Regions from separate parts of the Priestia filamentosa genome, predicted to be linked through region 1. Evidence: riboswitches for the same ligand, from Rfam matches in the RefSeq annotation. Region 1 holds a riboswitch; each other region holds the start of a gene.
What was found. Region 1 has a riboswitch for thiamine pyrophosphate ahead of B9N79_RS18750 (acetylornithine deacetylase). Riboswitches for the same ligand answer to the same signal wherever they lie in the genome.
Positions count from the first base shown of each region.

Region 2: another riboswitch for thiamine pyrophosphate. It lies ahead of thiC (phosphomethylpyrimidine synthase ThiC); the one in region 1 lies ahead of B9N79_RS18750 (acetylornithine deacetylase).
Region 3: another riboswitch for thiamine pyrophosphate. It lies ahead of B9N79_RS24880 (3-oxoacyl-ACP reductase); the one in region 1 lies ahead of B9N79_RS18750 (acetylornithine deacetylase).

Region 1 covers NZ_FXAJ01000005.1:197,190-203,214, forward strand. Annotated here, with positions in the region: gene B9N79_RS18735 (MBL fold metallo-hydrolase) at 1-207, shown strand, start outside; gene B9N79_RS18740 (GlsB/YeaQ/YmgE family stress response membrane protein) at 246-500, opposite strand; gene B9N79_RS26235 (hypothetical protein) at 854-1,021, shown strand; gene tenA (thiaminase II) at 1,218-1,895, opposite strand; gene B9N79_RS18750 (acetylornithine deacetylase) at 1,882-3,174, opposite strand; TPP riboswitch at 3,260-3,361, opposite strand; gene B9N79_RS18755 (hypothetical protein) at 3,403-3,660, opposite strand; gene csrA (carbon storage regulator CsrA) at 3,758-3,985, opposite strand; gene fliW (flagellar assembly protein FliW) at 3,973-4,431, opposite strand; gene flgL (flagellar hook-associated protein FlgL) at 4,512-5,393, opposite strand; gene flgK (flagellar hook-associated protein FlgK) at 5,407-6,025, opposite strand, start outside.
Region 2 covers NZ_FXAJ01000008.1:80,358-86,382, reverse strand. Annotated here, with positions in the region: gene B9N79_RS21775 (choline dehydrogenase) at 1-132, shown strand, start outside; gene thiC (phosphomethylpyrimidine synthase ThiC) at 181-1,950, opposite strand; TPP riboswitch at 2,095-2,207, opposite strand; gene B9N79_RS21765 (fructosamine kinase family protein) at 2,280-3,149, opposite strand; gene B9N79_RS21760 (NAD(P)H-hydrate dehydratase) at 3,202-4,746, opposite strand; gene B9N79_RS21755 (class I SAM-dependent rRNA methyltransferase) at 5,579-6,025, opposite strand, start outside.
Region 3 covers NZ_FXAJ01000016.1:14,689-20,713, reverse strand. Annotated here, with positions in the region: gene rbsK (ribokinase) at 1-464, shown strand, start outside; gene rbsD (D-ribose pyranase) at 461-856, shown strand; gene B9N79_RS24895 (sugar ABC transporter ATP-binding protein) at 872-2,353, shown strand; gene rbsC (ribose ABC transporter permease RbsC) at 2,355-3,311, shown strand; gene rbsB (ribose ABC transporter substrate-binding protein RbsB) at 3,348-4,241, shown strand; TPP riboswitch at 4,331-4,429, shown strand; gene B9N79_RS24880 (3-oxoacyl-ACP reductase) at 4,540-5,301, shown strand; gene B9N79_RS24875 (cupin domain-containing protein) at 5,386-5,928, shown strand.

The sequences.
Region 1 (6,025 bases):
TGGGTTAGCTTTATGTATAGTTATCCAAATCTAATCCCTCTCCCAGCTTCTAAAGTGAGTGAAATGGTAGAACAATTAAAGCCTTTACATTTCGATCGACTTTACAATGCTTTCCACCGTAGTGTAAAGGAAGATGCCAATAGAGCTGTACAACGATCAGCCGAGCGCTACATTAAGGCTTTAGATGGCTCACTATTAAATATATAAATAAAAAAGAGTTTCCCTTAAAGGGAAACTCTTTTTTATTATGATGCGTGTCGCATCTTTCTCATAACAAAGCTAACAATTAGAACTAAGATGACGGCGCCGATAATTGCAGGGATAAGGGCAAAACCGCCAACAGTCGGGCCAAAGCTACCAAAAATAAGTGAACCCAACCAGGCTCCGATAAAACCAGCAATAATATTTCCAATAATTCCACCTGGGACATCACGACCTGTTAAAATTCCTGCAAGCCAACCGATAATGCCACCAACGATAATTGTCCATAACCACGACATGTCTTATCTCCTCCTTTATCAAGATTGTTTTCGTTGCTTAGTTAAAGTATACCCAGAAGGAAAATTTAAAAACATCATTGAGCACATAGAAATTAAACCTATAGTAAAATTGAAAGTTGTCTTTTTCTTCAACTTTAATTCTATTTAAACTTCTTTGTAATGAGAACTTTCTTTACATTCATCGTGACTCTCTTTGACATTCTTTTTACTATAAATATAATGACCAAAATGAATTTATGAACTTTTATAGAAAGATTGTTTTTATGGTTTACATTAATTACTAAAGGGCGTATGATAGCATCAAAAGGTAAACAATTTATCTTTTAAATTCAAAAAAGGGAGGAAAACAAAACGTGTGGGTAATTACTGTTTATGCAGACCAAGACGTAAAAATGTACGAGTTTGACGATGAACATGAGGCAAAGGAAGCGCTAGGAAAGTTAGAGAACTGCTCTTGCAAGATTCTCTCTCAAGTTATTTATTATAATGACGAATTCATCGTTGAAAAGGCGGCTGTTTAATTTTAGGACATGGGCCCCTTTAAAGGTATAAACTTTACATTACCCTTATGGAGTTCCATCAATTGAAACTTTTAAAAATGTAAAAATGTAATTTTGAAACGAATTGTAGAGATAGTAGATTATTAACGCTATTTACTCTTAATAATATATTTCGCTCACGCCAAAGTTTAGCACCGTTCAATGAACGGTGCTTTTTTTATTGAATATCTTCAGGCCACGTTTCTCCGCGATAAGCCATATCCCAAAAAAGAAATTCAAATCGACTTGTATTTAGAAAAATCTCCTCTAGTTTCTTTCTTTCTTCCTTTGATTTTCCTATTGCTAATTTGTTCATTAAGTCTTTTAACCAATTTGAAAGTTCACCAAATTCATTTGAACTGTACATCTCTACCCATTCTCCGTAAAACTCATGTTCAAGAGCTCCTGGAATTTCAGCTAATTCCTTTCCAATTTCGCTATAGCTCCACATGCAAGGAAGAAGGGCTGCTACAAGTTCGGCAAGTGTACCATTTTGAGCAACTTGCAGCATATAATGCGTGTAGGCAAGTGTTGAGGAAGCAGGCTGAGCCTTTTCAAGCTCTTCCTCTGAAATAGCAAATTTTTTCGCATATTGTCGATGAAGATCCATTTCGACATTCAACGTAGAATGTAATATTTCTCCAAATTTACCCATTGTTTCAACATCAGTCGCTTTTACACTTCCAAGTGCAAAAAGTTTTGCGTAGTCAATGAGATAGAGATAGTCCTGAATCATATAATGACGAAAACTTTCTTTTGGAAGAGTGCCATGACCAATTCCTTGAACAAATGGATGCTTATGATTTGCGTCCCAAATGTGTTTGGCTTTTGCATAAAGTTCTTCACAAAATGTCATTTATTCCCCCCCTTTTGGTATGACACCAGTTATAAATAAATTCAATTAATACTTTTGTGAAATCTACTAAACTCTCAATTGATACTCGTTCATTTATGGCATGTGCATACTTTGTTTCCCCCGGTCCATAAATAACGGTTGGGATTCCTGCTTCCCCTAACCATCCTCCGTCTGTGACAGAGGTAGACATTTCTATTTCAACTTGTTTTTTCAAAATCTCTTTGTGGACATGCTGAAGCATTTTCACTCCATCATAAGTTTCATCAATTTCAAGTGCAGGAAATATTTCTCCTCTTTCCTCGATCATCGATGCTCCCCCCCACTTAAAGCTTGGAGGATGATCCCTTAACCATAGGTCACCATGAGACATTCTTAAAATATAATCTTCAATTTCTTTTGTTACACTCTCGTAAGTTTCATTTGGATAGAAATGCACTGTAATCCACAGACGACACTCATCAGCTACAAAAGCAGGGTGTCTTCCTCCTTCAATAACAGCAGGATTAATTGTTGTTGTTCCAGGGAGAAAACCATCATAAGTTTTTATGACCATCCAATGTCTTTCGAGTTCATTGAGCCAGTTAATAATTTTCATCATTTTCTCAATTGCACTCGCTCCAACCGCTTCCCCTCCCGCTGCAATCATATGTCGTCGTGCTCCATCATGAAACGTTTGATCACTTTTTACCGTAATCCATCCTGTAATTACACCGCCCTGACCACGAATAACCATTTCACTTGTATCCACAACAAGCGCAAAATCAGCACTATACCCTCTTTCACAGCACTGTTTCGTTCCTGCTTCTCCCACTTCCTCCCCAATCACAGATTGAAAAATTACATCACCGGGAAGTTCTACTCCATGATTTTCTAACAATTCTAATGCAAAAAGAGCACAACCTAATCCACCTTTCATATCGGAAGTTCCCCTGCCGAAGAGATATCCATCTCGTACAAAAGGAAGGAATGGATCACGTTCCCACTGCTCGTTTTCATCCACTTGAGCCACATCTATATGGCCGTTAATAATTAAGCTGTTATACTCCTCACTATTCTTCCCCTTTTTAACTCCCACAACATTTGGATCGTTTTCATAAACATCCCACATTTCAACTGTGAATTTATTTTGTTTAAGCTTTTTTGCCACAAATTCTTGTGCTTCCTTTGTATTACGGGCAGGAGGGGCAGGTGTTTTAAATTTTACGAGTTTCTCAATAAGTGAGATTAGCTCTTCTTTCCTCAACTCTACTTCTCCTAAAATCTTTTCTATATGTTCCATACTTTCACTCCTTATTAGAGCGAAGGAAACGAAAAAACCCCTTCACGATGTGAAAGGGTGTGATTATGTACGAATGCTAAATAAAACAATTCGCCAACCACTTCCCTTCGCTAGCATTACCTAGATCAGGTGTAAGGGTTAAGACACTTGTCTCTCTCAGCTTTTTACAGCACCCCTAGTAGCCTTACTTCTCTATTATTATCATAATACTTTTTTTATTGCAAACATTCAGGATAACAGCTTAATCATAAGAAAGATAAAAATAGCTCCTCCAATTAAAATGCGTCTAAGTCCTTTTCCCTTTGAACTTTTCAATTTATGTAACCCCCAAATGATAAAAGAAATTCCTAGTGTCGCACCCATCAAGTCTAAAAAAAGTTCCCTCGACGTTATAAGCGCAAGAAGGGGAAACAAAACGGTTAAGAAAGCAAAAAATAAACCTATAACGAAAAGTGATAGATTTCGTTCGTAATTTCCATAAGACATTGCGTTCCTCCTTTACAAAAATACTAACAAAAAGAGGTTTAGGATGATATAGGAACGTCGCCTTGTTTTATTAAAAAAGCCCTTTAGGAGGACTCTCTTAAGGTGTGTTCATATTCTTAAATATATTTATAAGATTTTCTTTAAGACTTGCAGCTTGCTCATTTTCCGTTTGGATTGCTTCGTACACTTCTTGCCTATGAACTTCAATATGTTTGGGCGCATTGATTCCTAGCTTAATTTGTTCTCCATCAATATCTACAATTTTCAGTTCAATATCTTCCCCAATTCGAATACTTTCGCCAACTTTCCGTGTTAAGACAAGCAAAAAGATTCCCCCTGCTTCATCCTCTTCTGAAAGAGTGGATGTTTAGTTTTATAATCCGTGTCTGTTAAAATAATTTGTCTTCCTCTTTTTTGTTCACGATTTAAAATAAGCGGTGCTTGTAAATTAATAGTAGACTCTAAAAATGGGTCCATCATTGTTACAAAAGCATAGACCATTACATTTTTCTCTGAGGTAATATCGAGTTCTGTCATATAGTGGGAAGCTAGGTTGAAGTCATATTCTTTATAAAAAGCAAACGGGTCTGTAATCACAAAAGCTAAATCTGGTGTTTTTAAAGACTGAAGTAAAAAGAAGATGTCCTCATCATTGAGAGGTAAAAGAGTAAATTTCTCTTCTTCCAAGAAACCAGGAATACCTTTCGAAAAAGTAATCACCTCTTCACGATTCACTTCTATTTCCCCATGATATTTCGTTGCTATTTTCATCTTTTCACCACTTTATAGTATTGTTATTTTTAACCTTTTTAAACAGAGAGCTCGGCAAATGCCGAGCTTTTTGCTGTCTATTATGCTAGAAAATCTACTAAACTCGGCTGCATAATTTTAGCTCCCACAGCTAATGCTGCCCGCTGAACAGTCTCCTGCATTTGTAGGTCCATAATTGCTTTTTCAAAATCTATATCTTCTACATCTGAAAGTTTCTTTTCAAGAAGTTCTCCTTGCTCGTTTAAACGTGCTTCCATAATTTCTAGACGATTTGTACGAGCTCCGATGAGAGTTCTAGCACTTATAATAGCGTTAATATTTTCATCCATTGCAGAAAGCTGATCACCAATTTCCTCTCCTGATGAACCTTCTGCTAAACTTTGTTCAAGCTTTGTGAGATTATCAAAGAAAGCTTGACTAAAAACGTCCGTTCCATCAGTACTAACATCAATCGAAAGACCTTTAGAAAGTTCAATTGATATTGGTTTCTCACTAGCTCCTACAACAATTGTTCCACTCTTGTTGTCTACTGGCGCTTGTCCAGTATTTATTCCATTAAAAAGAAACTTCCCTTCAATGTTTTTATTTGCAATTGAAACAAGATGTTCTTTTAGTCCGCTCACTTCGAGTCTAATAGCTTCTCGCTCATCTTCAAGTTTTGTTCCATTTGAAGCACTCACTGTAAGTTCTCGAATTCGTTGCATTACTTTATTTGCTTCTTCCAGAGAACCATCGCTGTTATCAAGCCACTTGTAGGCTTCTGTGAAATTCTCTTTATATTGGTTATTCTCGTTTAAATTTGTTCGGTAGTTTAAGCTTTTAACAGCACTAATTGGATCATCAGATGGACGGTTCAACTTCTTACCACTTGTTGCTTGTTCTTGTAAATTCATTAGTTTCTCATAGCTGCTGCTCATATTACGCAACGTATGTTGAGAAATCATGGACTGTGTTACTCTCATCATTTCCCCTCCACTAGCGGCCAACAACGCCCATATTGTTAATGATTCGGTCAAGCATCTCATCCATGACTGTCATGCTCCTTGCTGCTGCATTATATGCATGTTGAAACTTAATCATATTTGTCATTTCCTCATCCAAAGAAACCGAGCTAACACTGTCTCGCTTTGTTGAAAGAAGATCTCTGACATTTTCACTATTTTCTTTTAGTCTATTAGCATTCTGGACTTTTACACCAATTTCCCCAATTATTTCACTATAGGCAGACCTAATTGTTCCATTTCCAACATTAGGATTTAAAAGTTCAGCAAGTTTAGCTGCATTTCCTCCATCACTTTTCTTATTTCCGTCAGCTCCAACTGCTATATTATCCGTACTCTTCATAATGTCATCTGAAAGTGTGATTGTACTTGAAGCATTTTCTGATGAAAACATAAAAAAGTCGCTCCCTTTTTCTCCATCTTGCTTGTAGCCATTTCCATGGATATTATTAAATTCTGTTGCAAGAGTTAGTGCAAGCTGATCAAGCTGATCAATCGTTGTTTTATAGATACTTTGGTCTGTGCCAAAGTTATGAATTAAACTTTGAAAACTTCCTGTTGGAGACACAGTTGTACCATTAACCTGGATTTCT
Region 2 (6,025 bases), on a different contig from region 1:
GATATGATTGAACGTCTTTCAAAAGAAGCAATGAAAGACCCTCAAACAGTAGGAAACCCTCATGATCTTACCCAAGAGAAATATGAATGGATCTATAACCGCTGTTTTAACCTAACGCCAAAAACAGTTTAAAAATCATAAAAAAGGACCGGTCTCAATTATGGTGAGACCGGTTCTTTTTTATGAATAAAGATGTGAACCTTCCTTTTTAAATGTTTCAGATTTCTCTTTCATGCCTTCTTCTCTAATTTCTTCTATACTCTTGTCTTTTAATTTCGCCATTGAGCGAATATCGTGAGAAATTCTCATGGAGCAAAACTTCGGGCCACACATTGAACAAAAGTGTGCTGTTTTTGCACCTTCTGCTGGTAGAGTTTCATCATGAAATTCCCTTGCACGTTCAGGATCAAGTGAAAGATTAAATTGATCATCCCATCGAAATTCAAAGCGTGCTTTAGAAAGAGCATCATCTCTGTCTTGAGCTCCTTTATGACCTTTAGCAAGATCTGCCGCATGTGCTGCAATTTTGTAAGAGATAACTCCTTCTCTTACATCATCTTTGTTGGGCAACCCAAGGTGTTCCTTTGGGGTAACATAACAAAGCATAGCAGTACCAAACCAACCGATCATTGCTGCTCCAATAGCAGATGTAATATGGTCATAGCCTGGTGCAATATCAGTTGTTAATGGTCCTAATGTATAAAAAGGAGCTTCATGACAAATATCCATTTGTTTATCAACATTCTCTTTTATTTTATGCATTGGTACGTGTCCAGGCCCTTCAATCATTACTTGAACATCATGCTTCCATGCAATTTTTGTAAGCTCCCCTAGCGTCTCTAGCTCGGCAAACTGTGCTTCATCATTCGCATCCTTAATGGAGCCTGGACGAAGGCCATCACCAAGCGAAACAGCAATATCATAACGTTTTAAAGTTTCACAAATCTCTTCGAAATGCGTATAGAGAAAATTCTCTTCATGATAAGCAAGACACCACTGAGCTAAAATAGATCCCCCTCTTGATACAATCCCTGTTGTTCGATTAACCGTGAGTGGGATATAACGTAGTAAAACACCAGCATGAATTGTAAAGTAGTCAACACCCTGTTCTGCTTGTTCGATAAGTGTATCGCGATAGATTTCCCACGTTAAATTTTCTGCAATCCCTTGTACTTTCTCAAGTGCTTGATAAATTGGAACAGTACCAACTGGAACTGGTGAATTTCTTATAATCCACTCCCGCGTTGTGTGAATGTCTTTCCCTGTAGAAAGATCCATAATCGTATCTGCGCCCCATTTTGTTGCCCACGTCATCTTCTCTACCTCTTCTTCTATAGAAGAACTAACAGCAGAGTTGCCGATGTTCGCATTAATCTTCGTATAAAAGTTCCGGCCAATAATCATTGGTTCACTTTCAGGATGATTAATATTCGATGGGATAATTGCTCTTCCTTCCGCAACTTCTTTTCGTACAAACTCTGCCTCTACTCCCTCTCGAATTGCAATAAACTCCATTTCCCGGGTAATAATCCCTTTTTTGGCATAGTGCATTTGTGTAACATTCTTTCCTTTACACGCTCTGAACGGGTGCTTGATTACATTCGGATAACAGGCAATATTTTGTTTTTGATTTTCACTTCGGTATCCGTTATCCTCTGGTTTGATCTCTCGTTTTTCATATTTTTCTACATCTCCTCTGTCCATAATCCATGCCTCTCGAACACGAGGTAACCCTTTCGTAATATCCACTTCACAATCTTCATCACTATAAATTCCGCTTGTATCATAAACACGAATTGGTTCATTTTTTTCATGTTTGCTATCTGTTTTTGTATCACTTTGTTTAATCTCTCTCATTGGTACTTGAATACTATGATGTTCACCTTCTACATACACTTTCTTACTGTTTGGAAATGTTGATTGCAATGGAATGTTTACTTTTTTCGACATATAAATCTTCCTCCTTAGTATTGTTGTTAGGCTACACCTTTGGAGGAGATGAAATAGCAGAAGTTTTTTCTTAAAATAAAAATTGGGTTCTCTAATATAGAGAACCCAATTGGATATGTAGAAAAAAACGCAATTCACTTTCTTACGTTATCTCTCCTACTTCCCTCCGCTGGTATAACCCAGATCAGGTTCGAAGAGTCAGAAAGATTTTGTCTTTCCTCTCAGCCCACAAAATTAGGGCTCCCCTAGTAGTAAAATATTGAATATTCAGTTTACATTTCGAACTATAGCATATCTAGTAAATGATGTAAACTACTCTTTTTTCTTTTTCACCCTACATAATAGCGCCAAACTCGGTCTACAGACCTTCCGTAAGCTTCTCCAAAAAGATTTAGATGAACAAGTAAATAAAAAAGTTGATAGAGTGTTTTTCTTTCCTCATACTCTGGAGAAAGTGGCCGAACTTCTTGATAAGCTTGATAAAATGCTGAAGAAAATCCACCAAAAAGTTCAGTAAAAGAAAGTTCAAATTCAGAATGACCATAAAATACTGAGGGATCAATCAAATAAGGATCTCCTGTTTTACCAACAATCCAATTTCCTCCCCAAAGATCTCCATGAAGTAAAGAAGCCTCACAAGAATGAGGAAGCCATTTCTCCATTTTCTCAAGAAGTTCATAAAGCCCTGCTTCTCGTTCCTGATAAAGGTACCCCTTTTTCTTTGCAAGTTCTATTTGAGGAAGAAGACGATTTTTCGTGTAATATTCTGCCCATTTATCATAGTATTGATTTGGCTGTTCAATCATCCCAATGTACGAAGGATGATGAAAACCAAACTTATCTTTACTTACACTATGCATAAGTGCAAGCTGTCTGCCAAGAAGCTCTTCTGTTTTTCCATTTTTCTCTCCTTGGATCCATTCTAAAATAAGCCATCCTTCTCCGCTTTCTGTTGATTCATGAAAGTCATACACATTTGGGACCTGAATAACACCTGTTTCTTTGATTTTCGTTAGGCCCTGAACTTCTTGTTGAAAAAAACCAGGAGGTGTAGAATTATTATACTTAATAAAATATTCTTCTTTCTCTGTTTTCACATAAGAGGCCTGATTGATATCACCACCGGAAACAGGCCTGATTAATTGAATTGGTGAAGTGTCCCCTCTATTATAAATAGCTTGTTTAATGAACTTTTCCAATCCTTCTAACTCCCCTTTCCTCTTAAAACCTTAAAAGAAAATGGTTCACATTTCAGTATCCAGTAGAATACTCCTTTTCTCTATATAATTCATGAAGCAGTGGAGAAATTCCTTCAATAATGTCTGTAGCTAGTACATCTAATGGGGAATGTGTAGATGCTACTAGTTGATCTGCTATGGCACCATGAATAAATACAGCATTGCTCAGCGCCTTTTGTACATTCTCATACTGAAGAACAGATCCTAAAATCATTCCTGTTAACACATCTCCACTACCACCTTTTGCAAGAGCAGGATTTCCCGAGGAATTTACAAATTGCTCTCCTGAGGGAGTCGTAACAATGGTAAAAGGTCCTTTTAAAACAAGATATATGCCATATGTTTGAGCAAACTCGCGCGACTTTTCAAATCGGTCACTCTCCACTTCCTTAATAGACAAATCAAGAAGTGAGGCCATTTCACCTGGATGAGGAGTTAAAATTGTTGGAAAACGCCTTTCCTTCACTTTCTGTAAATGAGGTTTCACATGGAACAATGCATCTGCATCAAGCACAAGTGTAACCTGCTGTTTCAATATTTCCTCAACGATCTTCTCTGTCTCCTTGTACCTTCCAATTCCTGGACCAATTCCAATAGCGTCCAGTTGCAAAGAGCTGTAATCTTTCACTTCAGAAAGCATGCCTTGGTGGCTTTGATGAAGATTGTACATTGCTTCAGGAAGATGAGAGCCAATAATTGATTTAATATTCTCGATAATACCAATTGTGAGAAGCCCTACCCCACTTCGGGAGGCAGCCTTTGAAGAAAGAACAGCAGCTCCAGGCATATTTTCAGATCCTGCTATCATAAGAGCTCGCCCATATGTTCCTTTATGCGAAGAGATGTCCCGATGCGGAAGAGATGAAAGCACTTCATTTTTACTCCACCTTCTTTTCACATATGAATTCTGTTCTATAACAGAAGAAGGAATACCAATATCAACAGTTTTAATTCCCCCATAAAAGTTTGCACTAGGAAACAAAAATACCCCTTGCTTGGCACCTTGAATAACAAATGTAGTATGAGCTTTAATCGCTACATCTACTTCCCCTTTATCTGCATTGAGTCCACTTGGAATATCCACGGCATATATGATTTTGTTTATCTCATTCATTTCTTCAATGATGTTTCGATACGGACCTCTCACCTTTCCTTTTGTCCCAATCCCTAAAAGAGCATCTACAATAACCGTACTTTTCTTTAGAGAAATTTGAAACGCTTCTTCATTTTCTTCATAGATTTTATACGAATGCCCACAGTTCTCATAAATTTTTAACGCTCGTTGGGCATCTTCTGCAACACTTCCGCCTTTATGACTCATCCAAAGCTCAATAGAAAAGCCTCTTTCCTTTAAAATGCGTGCAATAACAACTCCATCTCCCCCATTATTCCCCTTTCCAGCAATGACGATAATCTTATCATTTTTTTTGATTCGACTTTCAATCTCTCGAGCTACTGCTTGTCCTGCATTCTCCATTAACATACCGTTATTTAATCCAATCTTCTCCATTGTTTCTTGATCAATGTTATACATTTCATTTTCCGAAAAAATTCTCACCCTATATTCCTCCTTACCTTCTTCTTTCTTTTTATTTTCCCATTCTAAAAAAATCAATACCTAAAAAAGAGGAATAGCTTTACATCAAATGTTCCACGGATTTTAATAGGTACTATTACCTACTATTATTTAATTTATAATTTTAACGTTATGGGAAATAATTCGACATTTCGACAAATAAGTTATTTTTTATATTATTTTAGAAAAATAATAGTGTTTTCTGGTATTTTTTTATAATAATTTCTATATAAATACAGACTGATAAATAAATTGGTACAGAAATAAAAGCAGTTCAGATCTATATTTTCTGAAAATAATTTTTTCTACCCAGAAAGAAGATCAAGAAAGGATTGAAAATAATAAGAGACGATGGAAAAGGTGGATAAGAGATATGAAGAAGCTAGCAGATCAAGAAACTAGTGGATAAGAGGTTGAAGATATTGATTATAGAGATAGGATTTTCAAAAAGTAAGGGAATAACCTAAGATGAGGTACCACTATAAATACTGTTTTCTATCTGTTTTAGCCAGAAGGGAAACAAAAGATACGTAGGTAGGGAGTTCATAGTATTAATATGCAGCACTAAACTAAGAATGGGAGTAAAAAAGAGAATGAAGCCATGTCGTTAGGAAGAAAAAAGGCGGATATTGTAGAAGAACAGCTTTTTTTGCTGTAAAAAGAAGATGAATATACGGGGAATGAGGAAGCGATCCATTCTAGGGAAGCAGAAGATCGAAAAAAGAAGCTTTTAACTACCAAAAATTGTGGATAACCTTTCTTCTCTAAGTTATCCACAATTTTAAGAAACAGAAAAAAGCCTAAAACAGAGTGTTTAGGCTTTTTGAATGAAGACAACTTTTAAATAATTTCCTTCTTTAAAATGAGGATTCGTTTTAAAATCTTTTGGTAACTTATATTCTTCGAGAATTTTATAGCGTTCTCCTTTAGCTTTGAAAGCTCCATCGATAAAGGTTTTAAACTTTTTCATATCAAAGCCACTATAGTTTGTAGAAGCAACAATTACCCCATTGTCGTTTGTTAGATCAATTGTGTCTTCTAAGAGCTTTTGATAATCTTTTGCGACACTAAATCTAAACTTTTTAGAGCGGGCAAAGCTTGGAGGATCTAATATAACTAAGTCATACGTGAACTCTTTTCGTTTTGCGTATTTAAAGTAGTGAAAAACGTCTTCTACGATAATATCCTCGTCTTCATAATCAAGTTGATTGACGCTAAACTGCTCAATCGTTTTACTTAAACTTCGATTAGCAACATCCAC
Region 3 (6,025 bases), on a different contig from region 1:
AAATTCCAGAAGAAACAGTAGAATATGTGAGTGACATTTGTGAGGAGTATAATATCCCACTTCTCCTTAATCCAGCGCCAGCTCGCCCGCTTTCTCAAGACGTGATTAACCGCGCCACATATATTACGCCAAATGAACATGAAGCAGCAGTGTTATTTAACAATTTAAGTATAGAAGAAGCATTAAAAAAATATCCAAACAAATTATTTATTACAGAAGGAAAGCAAGGGGCTCGTTACTATGACGGAGAGAAAGAAATCCTTGTTTCATCCTATACTGTAGACGCTGTTGATACGACAGGGGCAGGAGATACATTCAATGCAGCACTAGCTGTAGCCTTAGTAGAAGGAAAAAACATTGAAGAAAGTTTACAATTTGCTAATCGTGCTGCATCCTTATCTGTTACAAAGTTTGGAGCACAAGGTGGTATGCCAACGCGAGAAGAAGTGGAGGGAGCGCTATGAAACGAAAAGGAATATTAAATAGCCATATCTCAAAAGTGCTCGCAGATCTAGGACATACAGACCTCATCGCTATTGCCGATGCAGGTCTTCCCATTCCAGATCATGTACCTCGTATTGATCTAGCTCTTACATTAGGTGTGCCAAGCTACAGAGATGTGGTGAATGCGGTTACGGATGATATGGTCGTTGAAAAAGTGACAATTGCAAGTGAGATGAGTACTCAAAACCAGGATGTTATGCAGTATATGCAAGAGAGGTTCACTAACACGGATATTCAAGAAGTTTCTCATGAAGAGTTCAAACATTTAACAAACAACGTCAAAGCCGTTATTCGAACAGGTGAAGTTACTCCATATGCTAACTGTATTTTACAAGCAGGTGTAATCTTCTAGAAAGAGGTGAGCGTTATGCATATTAAAATGAATGGAATTCATAAAGCATTTGGAACAAACCAAGTGTTGTCAGGAGTAGATTTCGAATTGAAAGAAGGTGAAGTTCACGCTTTGATGGGTGAGAACGGAGCTGGAAAATCGACAATGATGAACATCTTAACGGGTCTTCATAAACGTGATCAAGGAACCATTTTCATTGATGGAAAAGAGACATATTTTAAGAGTCCAAAAGAAGCAGAGCAGTATGGTATTGCGTTTATTCATCAAGAGTTAAATGTTTGGCCAGATATGACTGTACTCGATAACTTATTTATTGGAAAAGAGCTGAAAACACCGCTTGGGTTTTTAAAGATGAAAGAAATGAAATCGCTATCAAAAAAGCAGTTTGAAAAACTTTCGGTTACAATTCCACTGGAGCAAGAAGCAGGGCTTTGTTCAGTTGGTCAGCAGCAAATGATTGAAATTGCTAAAGCACTAATGACAAATGCAAAAGTCATTATCATGGATGAGCCAACTGCTGCATTAACAGAACGTGAGATTCAGAAACTTTTTGAAGTAATCAATGCTCTTAGAAAAGAGGGAGTTTCCATTGTCTATATTTCGCACCGGATGGAAGAGATTTTCACCATTTGTGATCGCATTACAGTAATGCGAGATGGTAAAACCGTTGATACGAAGGCAATTAGGGAAACGAACTTTGATGAGGTTGTCCAGAAGATGGTTGGACGCGAATTAACTGATCGTTTTCCAGAACGAGCACCAACGCTTGGTGAAAAGGTGTTAGAAGTTCGCAATGCTACGAGAAATGGAGCTTTTCAAAAGGTAAGTTTTTCTGTGAAAGCAGGCGAAATCGTTGGAGTATCAGGGTTGATGGGAGCAGGCCGAACCGAGATTATGCGAGCCTTGTTTGGATTAGATAAATTAGACGATGGCGAGATATTAGTGAATGGTCAGAAAGTATCGATTAAAAACCCATATGAAGCCGTCAAACTAGGAATTGGATTTATTACTGAAGACCGTAAAACAGAAGGGCTTATTTTAGATTTTTCGATTCGGGATAACATGGCGTTGCCGAACTTAAAAAGCTTTTCTAAAAAAGGGCTCATTGATGATAAGACAGAGAGTGAATTTGTCGACCTATTAATTAAGCGCTTACAAATCAAAACAGAATCAGGAAAAACAAGTGCGAAAAACCTTTCTGGTGGAAACCAGCAAAAAGTAGTTATTGCTAAATGGGTTGGTATCGGTCCAAAAGTGTTAATTTTAGATGAGCCAACGCGAGGAGTCGACGTTGGCGCGAAACGTGAAATTTACCAGTTAATGAATGAACTAACAGACAGAGGTGTTGCCATTATTATGGTCTCATCTGAGCTTCCTGAAGTACTTGGCATGAGCGATCGTATCCTCGTTGTTCATGAAGGTAGAATTACAGGAGAATTAATGAAGGAAGAAGCAACACAAGAAAAAATCATGACATTTGCAACAGGAGGGAATTAACATGAAAACAGCTATAAACAAAGTAAATCATGTTGATAATTTACTGCAAAAGCTTGGACCATTACTCGGATTTATTATTTTAGTTGCTATCGTGTCAATTTTAAATCCAAGCTTTTTAGAACCACTGAATCTATTAAATTTACTGCGTCAAGTTGCGATTAATGCGCTTATTGCCTTTGGAATGACATTTGTTATTTTAACGGGTGGGATTGATTTGTCAGTAGGATCAATTTTGGCTCTATCTAGTGCGCTAATTGCTGGAATGATTGTATCAGGTATTGACCCGATTTTAGCTATTTTAATTGGATGTATCTTAGGTGCAGTCATGGGGGCGATTAATGGTCTTCTTATTACAAAAGGAAAAATGGCGCCATTTATCGCAACGCTTGCAACAATGACAATTTTCCGTGGTTTAACGCTTGTCTATACAGATGGAAACCCAATTACAGGTCTTGGCGAAAACTATGCCTTTCAACTATTTGGACGTGGTTATTTCTTAGGTATTCCAGTTCCTGCAATTACAATGATTATTTCATTTGCAGTGCTGTGGGTGATTTTACACAAAACATCATTTGGCCGTAAAACATATGCCATTGGTGGAAATGAAAAAGCAGCTCTTATTTCAGGCATTAAAGTACCACGAGTAAAAGTGATGATTTATGCGCTAGCAGGACTTTTATCGGCACTAGCGGGAGCGATTTTAACATCTCGTTTAAACTCAGCGCAGCCAACAGCAGGAACTTCTTATGAGTTAGATGCGATTGCGGCTGTTGTATTAGGTGGAACAAGTTTATCTGGTGGACGTGGTTTAATTGTTGGAACATTGATTGGTGCTTTAATTATTGGAACGTTAAATAATGGTTTGAACTTATTAGGTGTATCATCATTCTTCCAAATGGTTGTAAAAGGTGTTGTTATCTTGATTGCGGTGTTAATTGATCGTAAAAAATCAGCATAGGAGGGGTTCTCATTGAAAAAGGTCTTACTTGTACTCATGTCGTTTTCACTTCTTATTCTAGCGGCTTGTTCATTAGAGCCTCCAGAATGGGCAAAACCAAAGAAAAAAGGAAATTTAGAAGATATTAAAATTGGCTTATCGGTTTCTACGTTAAATAACCCGTTCTTTGTTTCATTAAAAAATGGAGTTGTAAAAGAAGCGAAAAAGCAAGGAATGGACGTTGTGATTGTTGACGCACAGAACGATTCAGCTAAGCAAGTTAACGATGTTGAAGATTTACTACAACAAGGTGTTGATGTTTTACTAATTAACCCAACAGATTCAGCAGCTATTTCAACAGCCGTTCAATCAGCTAATAATATTGGCATTCCTGTTGTTACATTAGATCGTTCAGCAGATAAAGGAAAGGTCGAAACGTTAGTTGCTTCTGACAATGTAAAGGGTGGCGAAATGGCAGCTGATTACATTGTTGAAAAGTTAGGTGAAGGAGCTAAAGTAGCTGAACTTGAAGGAACTCCAGGAGCATCTGCAACACGTGAACGAGGCAAAGGATTTCACAATATAGCAGATCAAAAACTTGACGTTGCGGCAAAACAGTCTGCGGATTTTGATCGTACAAAAGGTTTGAATGTAATGGAGAACTTACTGCAAGGAAACTCAGATATTAAAGCAGTATTCGCTCATAATGATGAAATGGCATTAGGAGCTATCCAAGCAATTAACAGCTCAGGGCGAGATGTTCTTGTTGTTGGATTTGACGGAAATGAAGATGCCGTTAATGCTGTAAAAGAAGGGAAATTAGCAGCAACTGTAGCACAGCAACCAGAATTAATTGGTGAGCTAGCTGTTAAAGCTGCAAGTGATGTTCTAAAAGGCAAGAAAGTTGAAAAGAATATTGCAGCACCGTTAAAGTTAATGACGAAGAAATAATGAAAAAGCATCATGCGCCCTTTAGGGGAGTATGATGCTTTTAAAATTGTACAAACGTTAGAAGTTAAAATATAATAATATTGACAATAAATATTTTACAGGGGAACTCATACGAGTTGAGAAGGTAAAAACCTGACCCTTTGAACCTGAGAGTTAATACTCGCGTAGGGAGTAAAAGTATACAGTTTGTACATGAAGAATGTTCAGCCCTTTTACTTTTGCCGAGTGAAAGGGCTTTTTTGTATTCACTCTCTCTTTCAAGTTTATTGTAAATATAGGATTGAAAGGAATTTATTCGATGAAAAACTTTAAAGGAATTGCATTAGTAACAGGAGCAAGTAGAGGATTAGGATCTGAAATTGCAAGAACGTTCGTAGAAAATGGATACGGCGTTATTGTGAATTATTATCAGAACAAAGAAAGGGCCGAAATGTTAGTAGATGAGTTAGGGAAAGAAAATGCAATCGCACTTTATGCTGATATTACAAATAAACGTGATGTTGAAGAGTTAGTGAACCAAACGATTCAGCATTATGGATGTATTAATATCATTATTAATAATGCTCTGGTAAATTTTAGATTTGATCCAAATGCACAGGAACCTGTCCATGAGTTAAGCTGGGGGAAATATGTAGAACAGTTTGAAGGGTCTGTTCATGGAGCATTGAATACTATTCAAGCAGCTTTACCATATTTGAAAGAAACAGATAATGCGAGAGTCGTAAATATTGGTACAAATTTATTTCAGAGTCCTATTGTTCCTTATCATCAATATACAACAGGAAAAGCAGCTCTAGTTGGATTTACGAGAAACATGGCAAAAGAGCTTGGACAATATGGTATTACGGTCAATATGGTATCAGGTGGTCTTTTACAAACAACAGATGCTAGTGCCCTTACAACAGAGGAAGTGTTCAACATTGTCGCAAGTAATTCTGCTTTAAATCGTGTCACTACCCCAAAAGACGTAGCTGAAACAGTGGTATTTTTAGGGTCTGACAGAGCTAAAGGAATTACAGGACAAAATATTGTAGTTGATAGTGGTTTAACAATGAACTAAAGATGCATTTCATAAAGGGAACGGAATATACTATTAAAATGGCGTATAGGATATTTTATAAACATATGAAAGGAATGAAGAGAAATGTATTATTCTCCTTATATGTATTCCTATCCTTATTACGTACAGTATCCAGTATTTCAGGCAGCGTATAGGTTTAATCCATATGAAGTTTATTCCCATTGGTACACCAGAGAAAAAATTGAGTTAAAAGATTACGGAAGACAGCCGTTTGTGGTGAATATTAAGGAAGCCACTAAGCAAAATAAAACGTTCCGTACAGCCTTATGGACAGGACGTCATCTGCAAGTTACATTGATGAGTATTAAACAAGGAGAAGACATTGGGCTTGAAACTCATCCGAAAACAGATCAATTTTTAAGAGTTGAAGAGGGTCAAGGACTTGTTCAGATGGGAAAAACAAAAAACAACTTATCTTTTCGAGAAAGAGTTTCTGATGATGACGCCATTATGGTACCTGCGGGGACATGGCATAATGTTACAAATACGGGGGATAGGCCATTGAAGATTTACGCTATTTATGCGCCTCCTGAACATCCGTTTGGTACGGTGCATCGCACGAAAAGAGAGGCAGAGGCTGCTGAACGAAAAAATGAATTAGTGTAATTTGCATCTATAAATATATATTTATAGGAAAGATAGAGAGAAATATGGAAGAAGGCTGTTTCTTTATTAGAGAAACAGCCTTTTTTTATATGGAGTT